2 linked regions of the Paracoccus pantotrophus genome follow. Each later gene encodes a partner of the first gene's protein in a complex. Links are inferred from orthologs where the notes say so. Each region holds a gene or a part of one and is shown on either strand. Other genes may lie near its edges.

Region 1 (7,858 bases):
CACGTATTGGATCACCTCCTCGCGGCGATCCATGCAGAAGTCGATATCGAAGTCGGGCATCGACACCCGTTCCGGATTAAGAAACCGCTCGAAGAGCAGGCTGTAACGGATTGGATCCAGGTCGGTAATCGTCAGCGCATAGGCGACCAGCGACCCCGCGCCCGAGCCGCGGCCGGGGCCGACGGGAATGCCGTGTTCCTTGGCCCATTTGATGAAATCGGCCACGATCAGGAAATAGCCGGGAAAGCCCATCTGCTCGATGATGCCCAGCTCGAAGCGCAGGCGTTCCTCGTATTCCTCGACCGGGGCGGAATGCGGGATCACCGCCAGCCGGGCGCGCAAGCCGTCCCAGGCCTGGCGGCGCAGCTCCTCGACCTCGTCATCGGCAAAGCGCGGCAGGATCGGCTTGTGCTTCTTGACCGCGAAGGCGCAGCGGCGGGCGATCTCGACGGTGTTCTGGACCGCCTCGGGCAGGTCGGCGAACAGCGTCGCCATCTCGGCGGCGGTCTTGAAGTAATGCTGCGGGGTCAGCCGGCGGCGCGGCGCGGTCTGGTCGACATAGGCGCGTTCCGAGATGCAGATCAGCGCGTCATGGGCGTCGAAAAGCTCGGGCTTCGGGAAATAGACGTCATTGGTCGCGACCAGCGGCAGGTCCAGCGCATAGGCGATGTCGATCATGCCGCCTTCGGAACCCGCCTCTTCGGGGACCGGCTGGCCCTCGGCATCGTGATGGCGCTGCAATTCGACGTAAAGCCGGGTCGGAAAGGCGGCGGCCAGCCTTTCCGTCAGCGCGCGCGCCTCGGCCTGCCGGCCTTGCAGCACCAATTGCCCCAGCGGGCCGCCGGCGCCGCCGGTCAGGCAGATCAGCCCCTCGGCATGGCTCTCCAGCTCCTCGACCGTCACATGCGGCAGGGCATGGTCGTCGCGCAGGTAAAGGCAGGTCGAAAGCGCCATCAGGTTCAGCCAGCCCGCCTCGTTCTGCGCCAGCAGCACCACCGGGCCGGTGACATCCCTCGCCAGCGCGACCTGGCAGCCGATGATTGGCTGCACGCCGGCATCCTGCGCCTTGACCGAAAATTCCAGCGCCGCGAACAGGGCATTGCTGTCGGTCAGCGCCACGGCGGGCATGCCGTTCTGCGCCGCAAGATCGGCCAGCTTCTTGACCGGCACCGCGCCTTCCAGCAGCGAATGTTCGGAATGGGTGCGCAGGTGGATGAATCGGGGAGAATTTTCAGGCATGGCGCCAATCTAGGGGCGACCTGCCCAACTGTGCAATTGCCCCTCGGCGGAAAACCGCTAATCTTGCGCAAAAAGCAGCGAGGCGCGCAACAGTGAGCAATGTTTTCCGGGCCGAGGGCCTGGGCAAGACCTATCCCGGCGTGCGCGCCAATGACGATGTGTCCTTCGCGGTCGAGGCCGGCGAAATCCATGCCCTGCTGGGCGAGAACGGCGCCGGCAAATCCACGCTGGTCAAGATGATCTATGGCCTGGTGCGGCCGGACGAGGGGCGGATGGCGCTGCTGGGCGCGCCCTACGCGCCGCATGATCCGCGCGCCGCTCGTGCCGCCGGCGTCGCCATGGTGTTCCAGCATTTCAGCCTGTTCGACGCGCTGACCGTGGCCGAGAACATCGCGCTGGGGATGGAGAACCCGCCGCCGCGCGCCGAACTCTCGCGCCGCATCGCCGAACTGTCGCAGAGCTACGGCCTGCCCCTGAACCCCGCGCGCCGCATCGCCAGCCTTTCCGCGGGCGAGCGGCAGCGGGTCGAGATCCTGCGCTGCCTGTTGCAGAGCCCGCGGCTGCTGATCATGGACGAGCCGACCTCGGTGCTGACCCCGCAAGAGGCCGAGATCCTGTTCGCCACCCTGCGGCAATTGGCCGGGGCCGGCACGGCGATCCTGTATATCAGCCACAAGCTGGAAGAGATCCGCAGCCATTGCGACCGCGCCACCATCCTGCGCCAGGGCAAGCTGGTGGGCACGGTCGATCCGCGCGCCCATTCCGCGCGCGAACTGGCGGCGATGATGGTCGGGGCCGAGATGCGGCTGGTGGACCGATCGGGGCGCAAGCCCGCCGCGCCGGTGCTGGAGGTGCGCGGCCTGTCCACGGTCGGCGGCGAGGGCATGGCGCTGAAGGATGTCGCGCTGTCCCTGCGCTCGGGCGAGATCCTGGGCATCGGCGGCGTCGCCGGCAACGGGCAGGAGGAACTGCTCTCGGCGCTGTCGGGCGAGACCGCCACCGCGCCGGGCACCATCGCGCTGGAAGGCCGCGACCTGTCGCGCGCCGGCCCCGAGGCGCGGCGCCGCGCCGGGCTGCTGGCCGCGCCCGAGGACCGGCTGGGCCATGCCGCCGTGCCCGAATTCAGCCTGGCCGAGAACACGCTGCTGACCGCGGGCGCCCGGCAGGGGCTGATCCGCAAGGGCCTGATCGACCGCAAGGCGGCCACCGCTTTCGCGCAAGAGGTGATCCGCGCCTTCGACGTGCGCACCCCCGGCCCGGATACGGCGGCGGGCGCGCTGTCGGGCGGCAATTTGCAGAAATTCGTCATCGGCCGCGAGGTGCTGGGCCGGCCGCGGGTGCTGGTCGTCAACCAGCCGACCTGGGGCGTCGATGCCGCCGCCGCCGCCGCCATCCGCCAGGCGCTGCTGGACCTGGCCGCACAGGGCGCGGGACTGATCGTCATCAGCCAGGATCTGGACGAATTGCTGGAGCTTTCGGACCGCTTCTGCGCCCTGAACCAGGGGCGGCTGTCCGCGCCCCGCCCGACCGAGGGGCTGACGGTCGAGGAGATCGGGCTGATGCTGGGCGGCGCCCATGGCATGGAGGTGGCGCATGTTCCGGCTTGAACCCCGCGCTTCGGCGCCGCTGGTCTGGCAGGTCGCGACCCCGGTCCTGGCGGTGCTGGCCACGATGATCGTCGGCGGCGGGCTGTTCGCCGCCATGGGCTTCGACCCGCTGGCCGCGATCCGCACCATCTTCTGGGATCCGCTGTTCGGCCCCGCCGCCGGCTATTCGCGGCCGCAACTGCTGGTCAAGGCCGGGCCGCTGATCCTGATCGCCTCGGGCCTGGCGCTGGGGTTCCGCGCCGGGATCTGGAACATCGGCGCCGAGGGCCAATACATCATCGGTGCCATCTGCGGCGCCGCGGTGGCGCTGGCCGCCTATCCGCTTGACGCCTTCTGGATCTTCCCGGCGATGATCCTGGCCGGCGCAGCGGGCGGCTGGGCCTGGGGCATGGTCCCGGCCATGCTGCGCAACTGGTTCGGCGCGTCCGAGATCCTGGTTTCGCTGATGCTGGTCTATGTCGCGCAGCGCATCGCAGCCTGGATGGCCTTCGGCCCGATGAAGAACCCCGAGGGCTTCAACTTCCCCGGCTCGCGCAACCTGCAGCAATATGACCCCGCCGCGAACCCCGAGTTGATCGCCAATTCAGGCCTGCATTGGGGCGGCGTGGCGGCGGTGCTGGCCCTGGCGGCGATCTGGTTCGTCATGTCGCGGCATGTCCTGGGCTTTCACATCCGCACCGCCGGCGCCGCGCCGCGCGCCGCCCGTTTCGCCGGCGTGCGCCCCGAGCGGCTGGTGGCGCTGTGCCTGGGCGTCTCGGGCGCGCTGGCGGGCCTCGCGGGGCTTTTCGAGGTCGCAGGCCCGGCCGGGCAGATCACCGAAAGCTTCGGCTCGGGCTACGGCTTCACCGCGATCATCGTGGCCTTCCTGGGCCGGCTGCACCCCTTGGGCATCCTGCTCGCCGGGCTCTTGATGGCGCTGACCTATATCGGCGGCGAGCTGGCGCAGATGATGCTGAACCTGCCCGCGGCGACGGTGCAGGTCTTCCAGGGGATGCTCTTGTTCTTCCTGCTCGGCTTCGACCTGCTCACCCGCTACCGCATTCGGAGGCGCGCATGATCGACCCGCTGTCCGTCTTTATCCTGCTGCTCGGGGCGGCGACGCCGATCCTGTTCGCCGCGCTTGGCGAACTGGTGGTCGAGCGCGCCGGCGTGCTGAACCTGGGCGTCGAGGGCATGATGATCACCGGCGCGTTGGCCGGCTTCGCCGCCGCCCATGCCAGCGGCAGCCCGGCGCTTGGCTTCGCCGCCGCCGCCCTCGCCGGCGCGGCGCTGTCGATGGGCTTTGCCGTGCTGACGCAATTCCTGCTGTCGAACCAGGTGGCGACGGGGCTGGCGCTGACGTTGTTCGGCCTGGGCCTGACCGCGATGTTCGGCAAGCCCTATGAGGGGATGAAGGCCCCGGCGATGATCTCCGGCCCCCTGGGACTGAACTGGATGATCTGGCTGGGCATCGTCCTGGTGCCCGCGGTCTGGTGGTTCCTGGCCCGCACCCGGCCGGGCCTGATCCTGCGCGCGGTGGGCGAGAACCACGACGCCGCGCATGGCCTGGGTTATCCGGTGCGGCGGGTGCGCATCCTGGCCATCGGCTTCGGCGGCGCGCTGGCGGGCATGGGCGGCGCCTATATTTCCATCGCCACGGTGCTGCAATGGACCGAGGGCATGACCGCCGGCGCCGGCTGGATCGCGCTGGCCATCGTGGTCTTTGCGCAATGGAACCCCTGGGGGGCGCTGGCCGGCGCCTGGCTGTTCGGCGGCGTCACCGTCCTGCAGCTGCGCCTGCAGGCGGCGGGCGTCGCTGTGCCGGTGCAACTGCTTTCCATGGCGCCCTATCTCGCCACGATCATCGTGCTGGTGCTGATCTCGGCCCGGCAGAAATTCGGCCGCTCGGGCGGGGGTGCGGCCCCCGCCAGCCTGGGCCGGCCCTTCCACGCATTAAAATAGCCACAACCTGCAAGGAGCATGACATGAAACGCAGAACCCTTCTTGGCAGCGCCGCGGCGCTGGTGGCCAGCACGGCCCTGCCTGCCTTGGCGCAAGAGGAAAAGCTGAAGGTGGGCTTCATCTATGTCGGCCCGGTGGGCGACGGCGGCTGGACCTATCAGCACGACCTGGCCCGGCAGGCGGTCGAAAAGGAATATGGCGACCGGGTCGAGACCACCTATATCGAATCCGTGCCCGAGGGCGCCGATGCCGAACGCGCCATCACCCAGCTGGCGCTCTCCGGCCACAAGCTGATCTTCACCACCAGCTTCGGCTTCATGGACGCGACGATCAACGTCGCCAAGAAGTTCCCGGACGTGAAGTTCGAGCATGCCACCGGCTACAAGACCGCCGAGAACGTCGCCACCTACGACGCCCGCTTCTACGAGGGCCGTGCCGTCATGGGCACCATCGCCGGGCGCATGACCAAGTCGAACAAGATCGGCTATATCGGCTCTTTCCCGATCCCCGAGGTGGTCCAGGGCATCAACAGCTCGTATATCCACGCCAAGAAGGTGAACCCGGATGTCGAGATGAAGGTGGTCTGGGCCTATAGCTGGTTCGACCCCGCGAAAGAGGCCGACGCCGCCGCCGCGCTGATCGCCGAGGGCGTGGATGTGATCCTGCAGCACACCGATTCCACGGCGCCGCTGGCCAAGGCGCAGGAGGCCGGCGCCATCGGCTTCGGCCAGGCCAGCGACATGGCGGCCTTCAAGCCCAGCCCGCGGGTTTCCTCGATCATCGACAACTGGGCGCCCTATTACGTCAAGCGCGTGGGCGAGGTGCTGGACGGCAGCTGGACCTCGCATTCGGTCTGGCTGGGCATCGGCGATGGCGAGGTCGAGATCGGCGAGATCACCGAGGCCGTCCCCGCCGAGGTCAAGGAGGAGGCGCTGGCGCTGAAGGACAAGATCGCTGCGGGCGAATACCACCCCTTCACCGGGCCGCTGAAGAAGCAGGATGGAAGCGACTGGCTGGCCGAGGGGCAAGTGGCCAGCGACGAGGAACTCTCCTCGATGAATTTCTATGTCGAGGGCATCACCGCGCCGATGCCGAAATAACCCGCGGCACAAGCGGCAAACCGGGGCCCTGGCCCCGGTTCACCCTGCGGAAAGCCTATTCCAGATGGCTTTCCAGGAACCACAGATCCTTGTCCGCCGTACGCGAGGCGGCGGTGAACAGGTCGGCCGTATCGGCATCGCCGGCCTCGTCGGTCGCGTCTATGGCGGCGCGCACCTTCTCGCCATAGTCGCGCATCCGCTCGCAGACGGCCTTGATATGATCCTCGGCCTTGGTCAGGTCGGTGGGGTATTCCTTCAGCGTGCTGGCCTTGGCCACCTTCTCGACCGTGCCGACGGCCACTCCGTCCAGCACCTGCACGCGCTCGGCCATCATGTCCACATGCTCGTCCAGCCGCGCCTTCACGGTGTCGAACAGCTCATGCACCGCGATGAAGTTGCGGCCCTTGACGTTCCAGTGCGCCTGCTTGATCGCCGCCGACAGCGCCAGCGCATCGGCAAGGCGGGCATTCAGCTCGGCGATCGCGGTCTTGCGGGCATTGTCGCTCAACCCTTTGACATTCACGGCCATGAAACTCTCCTTCGTCAGGTTCGCCCTTGAAACGAAGGCAGCCGCGCGGCGGTTCCCCGCGACGCTGGGTCAAACCGCCGCAGCCAAGGAAAAGGGCGGCGCCTTCCACCGAAAGCACCGCCCCGAAAAGCTGCTCAGAGCTGGATCAGACCGCGCCCTGGATGAATTTCACCGCATCGCCAAAGGTCTGGATGGTCTCGGCGGCATCGTCCGGGATCTCGATGCCGAACTCTTCCTCGAAAGCCATGACCAGCTCGACGGTGTCCAGCGAATCGGCGCCGAGATCGTCGATGAACGAGGCGGTCTCGGTGACCTTCTCTTCATCGACACCCAGGTGCTCGACGACAATTTTCTTCACGCGATCAGCGATATCGCTCATGTCTCTTCCTCGTTTTCGCGGGCAATCCGCCCAGATGTTCCAGCGATTGCCGGTCAGAGCCCAGGGCGGTTCCCCTGCGGCCTTGTTTGCGGGATATAGCACGGGAACGTGATCTTGCAACCCGCATAAACCATCATCAGATCATCGCCATGCCGCCGTTGACATGCAGCGTGGCGCCGGTGACATAGCCCGCTTCGGGGCTGGCCAGATACAGCACCGCAGCGGCGATTTCCTGGGCCGAACCCATGCGCCCGGCGGGGATCTGCGCCAGGATCCGGCCCTTCTGCTCGTCGTTCAGCTTGTCGGTCATCGCCGTCTCGATGAAGCCCGGCGCGACGCAGTTCACCGTGATCCCGCGCGAGGCGACCTCATAGGCCAGGCTCTTCGACATGCCGACCAGCCCGGCCTTGGCAGCGGCGTAATTGCCCTGCCCCGGATTGCCGGTGGCGCCCACGATCGAGCCGATGTTCACGATCCGGCCCCAGCGCGCCTTCATCATGCCGCGCAGGACAGCCCGGCACAGCCGGAAGCTCGAGGTCAGGTTGACCTCCAGCACCTGTGCCCATTCCTCGTCGGACATGCGCATGAACAGGTTGTCGCGGGTGATCCCGGCATTGTTGACCAGGATGTCGACCGAACCCATGGCCTCGGCCGCCGCCTTGGGCAGCGCCTCGACCGCCGCCGCATCGGCCAGGTTCGCGGTCACGACATGCGCCCGCGCGCCCAGCTTCTCGGCCAGCTCGCGCAACGGCGCCTCGCGCGTGCCCGACAGCGCCACCGTGGCGCCGGCGGCATGGAGCGCCTCGGCCACGGCACCGCCGATCCCGCCCGAAGCGCCGGTCACCAGCGCATTCCTGCCTGTCAGATCAAACATCAAGCTCTTCTCCGTTTTCCAAATACCCCGGGGGAATCCCGCAGGGATGGGGGCAGAGCCCCCTCATGCCTTCAGCGCCGCGATATCCGCCGGAGCGCCTATGTTCCTGACCGCGGCATCCTTGGCGATGCGCTTGATCATGCCCGACAGCGCCTTGCCGGCGCCGATCTCCCAGAACTCGGTGACGCC
Region 2 (2,804 bases), on another replicon or contig:
ATCACCGTCGGGTCGGTCTCCAGCCGCATGCCCTGCCGCAGCCGGTTGACAAAGACGCTGGCCACCACCCGGCGCTCTTCCGGCTGGCCGGTCTCCTTCTCGATGATCGAGGCCATGACCAGCGCCTCCTCGGGCGTGGCATAGGGCAGGTCGGGCTCGCGCGCCTCCCAGGCCGCGGCCAGGATCGCCTCTTGCCGCCGCGCCATCTCGGCCAGCAGCGCGGCGCGGTCGGCGCCCTTCTGCACATCATAGGTGTCGGGGGCGAGGCTGCCCTCCTCGGGCAGGCCCGCGACCTCGCCGCCCAGGAAACCGGCCTGTTTCAGCCCCTCGACCACCTGCCAGCTCGTCACCCCCTCGGCGACCGAGATGCGCAGCCGCGCATCGGGCTTGGCCTCCGCCGCGGTGACGACCTCGGGCGCCGGCTCGCTGGCGGGGTTGTATTTGGCCTGCTCGGCAAAGACCCCGGTCTCGGCATCCATGTCGCGCAGGATCACCGAGTTCTCGCGCACGCCGATGCGGAACACCACCTCGGTGCCGCAGGTGCTGGGACCGCCGGCGGTGATGACCCGGACGATCTCCGCCATGCTGGCATGCGGCGGCATCAGGTAGGAGCCGTATTTCAGATCGCGCGATTTCCCGGCATAATCGGCGCCCGCCCGGAACACATAGGCATTGGACACCACGCCCTGCTCGGCCAGCTGCTGGCTCACCGCGTTCAGGCTGGCGCCGGGGGCGACGCGCACGCAGGCGGCCAAGGCGCTGGGGCCGGGCCGGGTGTATTCGTGCTTGCCCCAGGCGATGGCCGCCGCGACCGCGATCAGGATCACGATCAGCAGCGTCAGGAAATTCGACGCGATATGGCGCCAGATCATTCCTTGACCCGCCCCATCACCAGGCTGGCATTGGTGCCGCCGAAGCCGAAGCTGTTGGACAGCACGTGATCCACCTTGCGCCGCACCGCGGCATTGGCGGCCAGGTCGACGGGGGTTTCGCGCGCCTGCTTGTCCAGGTTGATGGTCGGCGGGCAGATCTGGTCGCGGATGGCGAGGATGCAGAAGATCGCCTCGACCGCCCCCGCCGCGCCCAGCAGGTGCCCGATGCTCGACTTGGTCGAGGACATCACCACATTGCCCGCCGCATCGCCCAAGAGCCGCTCGACCGCGCCCAGCTCGATCACGTCGGCCATGGTCGAGGTGCCATGCGCGTTGATATAGTCCAGCGCGCCCGGCGCGAGGTTGGCGCGCTTCAGCGCATTGGTCATGCTGCGGAAACCGCCGTCGCCATCCTCGCTGGGCGCGGTGATGTGATAGGCGTCGCCCGACATGCCATAGCCCAGGATCTCGGCATAGATCCTGGCGCCGCGCGCCTTGGCATGCTCGTATTCCTCCAGCACCACGACGCCGGCGCCCTCGCCCATGACGAAGCCGTCGCGATCCTCGTCCCAGGGCCGGCTCGCCGCCTTGGGGTCGTCCTCGCGCTTGGTGGACAGCGCCTTGCAGGCGTTGAAGCCGGCGATGCCGATCTCGCAGATCGGGCTCTCGGTGCCGCCGGCCACCATGACATCCGCATCGCCCAGCGCGATCAGCCGCGCCGCGTCGCCGATGGCATGGGCGCCGGTCGAGCAGGCGGTGACGACCGCATGGTTCGGCCCCTTGAAGCCGAAGCGGATCGAGACCTGGCCCGAGACCAGGTTGATCAGCGCCCCCGGAATGAAGAACGGCGAAACCCGTTTCGGCCCGCGTTCCTTGATCAGCACCGCGGTATCGGCGATCGAGGACAGCCCGCCGATGCCCGAGCCGATCATGACCCCGGTGCGCTCGCGCTCGTCCTCGTTCGCGGGCTCCCAGCCGGAATCCTTCACCGCCTGCTCGGCGGCGGCCATGCCGTAAAGGATGAAGTCGTCGACCTTGCGCCGGTCCTTGGGCTCCATCCAGTCGTCGGGGTTGAACGTCCCGCCCGAGCCGTCGCCAAAGGGGATCTCGCAGGCATATTTCGTCGCCACGTCCTTGGTGTCGAACCGGGTGATCGGTCCGGCGCCGGATTCCCCGGCCAGAAGCCTCGACCAGGTCTCCTCGACCCCCGAGGCCAGCGGCGTGACCATCCCCAGTCCGGTGACGACAACTCTGCGCATGCACGGGCTCCCTTCGCAACGCTCAATCGGGCAGGTTCTACACGCCGCCCGCCGGCCGCGCAACGCAAAGCGCCGCCGCGCCGGCGGGCCGCCGCCCCCGCTTCCGGGTCAGTCGCGGTGAAACGCCGGCTTGCGCTTTTCCAGAAAGGCCCGCATGCCCTCGCGCTGGCCCTCGGTGCCGAACAGCCGGTGGAACAGCCGCCGTTCCCAGGCGACGCCCTCGGCCAGCGACAGCTCCTCGGCCCGCATCACCGCCTCGCGCGCCAGCCGCGTCGCCGGCCGCGAATAGCCGGCGATCTGCCGCGCCGCCGCCATCGCCTCCTCGACCACCTGATCGTCGGGCACCACCCGCGCCACCAGCCCGGCGCGCAGCGCCTCGGCCGCGTCCATCATCCGGCCGGTCAGGTGCAGGTCCATCGACAGCGCCCGCCCGATCAGCTTGGTCATGCGCTGCGTGCCGCCCATGCCGGCGATCACGCCCAGCTTGACCTCGGGCTGGCCGAATTTCGCCCCCTCGCCGGCAATGGCGAAATCGCACATCATCATCAGCTCGCAGCCGCCGCCCAGCGCATAGCCGTTCACCGCCGCGATCTTGGGCGTGCGCGTCGCCGCGAACCGGTCCCAGATGGCAAAGAAATCCGCCTCGACCATCTCCTCGGCGCTCTTTTCGGCC

Evidence for each region. The genes of interacting proteins can lie anywhere in the genome.
Region 2: the proteins of ESD82_RS15585 (region 1) and fabF are in contact, whole or in part, in a solved structure (PDB 6OKG), measured with the Escherichia coli proteins. The link is inferred for Paracoccus pantotrophus from one-to-one orthologs.

What each region holds. Positions count from the first base shown.
Region 1 is NZ_CP044426.1:1,034,966-1,042,823, forward strand. What follows is about bases 5,179-7,858. They hold ESD82_RS15585 (acyl carrier protein), read right to left. Parts: upstream 6,796-7,858; coding sequence 6,562-6,795; downstream 5,179-6,561. Other genes in these bases: ESD82_RS15575 (BMP family ABC transporter substrate-binding protein), read left to right, coding at 5,179-5,887; dps (DNA starvation/stationary phase protection protein Dps), read right to left, coding at 5,943-6,434; fabG (3-oxoacyl-ACP reductase FabG), read right to left, coding at 6,932-7,669; fabD (ACP S-malonyltransferase), read right to left, coding at 7,733-7,858. Also shown: dnaE (DNA polymerase III subunit alpha), read right to left, coding at 1-1,239; ESD82_RS15560 (ABC transporter ATP-binding protein), read left to right, coding at 1,332-2,846; ESD82_RS15565 (ABC transporter permease), read left to right, coding at 2,833-3,903; ESD82_RS15570 (ABC transporter permease), read left to right, coding at 3,900-4,787; more of ESD82_RS15575, read left to right, coding at 4,811-5,178. UniProt on the Escherichia coli protein: Carrier of the growing fatty acid chain in fatty acid biosynthesis.
Region 2 is NZ_CP044423.1:14,770-17,573, forward strand. It holds fabF (beta-ketoacyl-ACP synthase II), read right to left. Parts: upstream 2,132-2,804; coding sequence 869-2,131; downstream 1-868. Other genes in the region: mltG (endolytic transglycosylase MltG), read right to left, coding at 1-872; ESD82_RS00105 (enoyl-CoA hydratase-related protein), read right to left, coding at 2,240-2,804. UniProt on the Escherichia coli protein: Involved in the type II fatty acid elongation cycle. Catalyzes the elongation of a wide range of acyl-ACP by the addition of two carbons from malonyl-ACP to an acyl acceptor.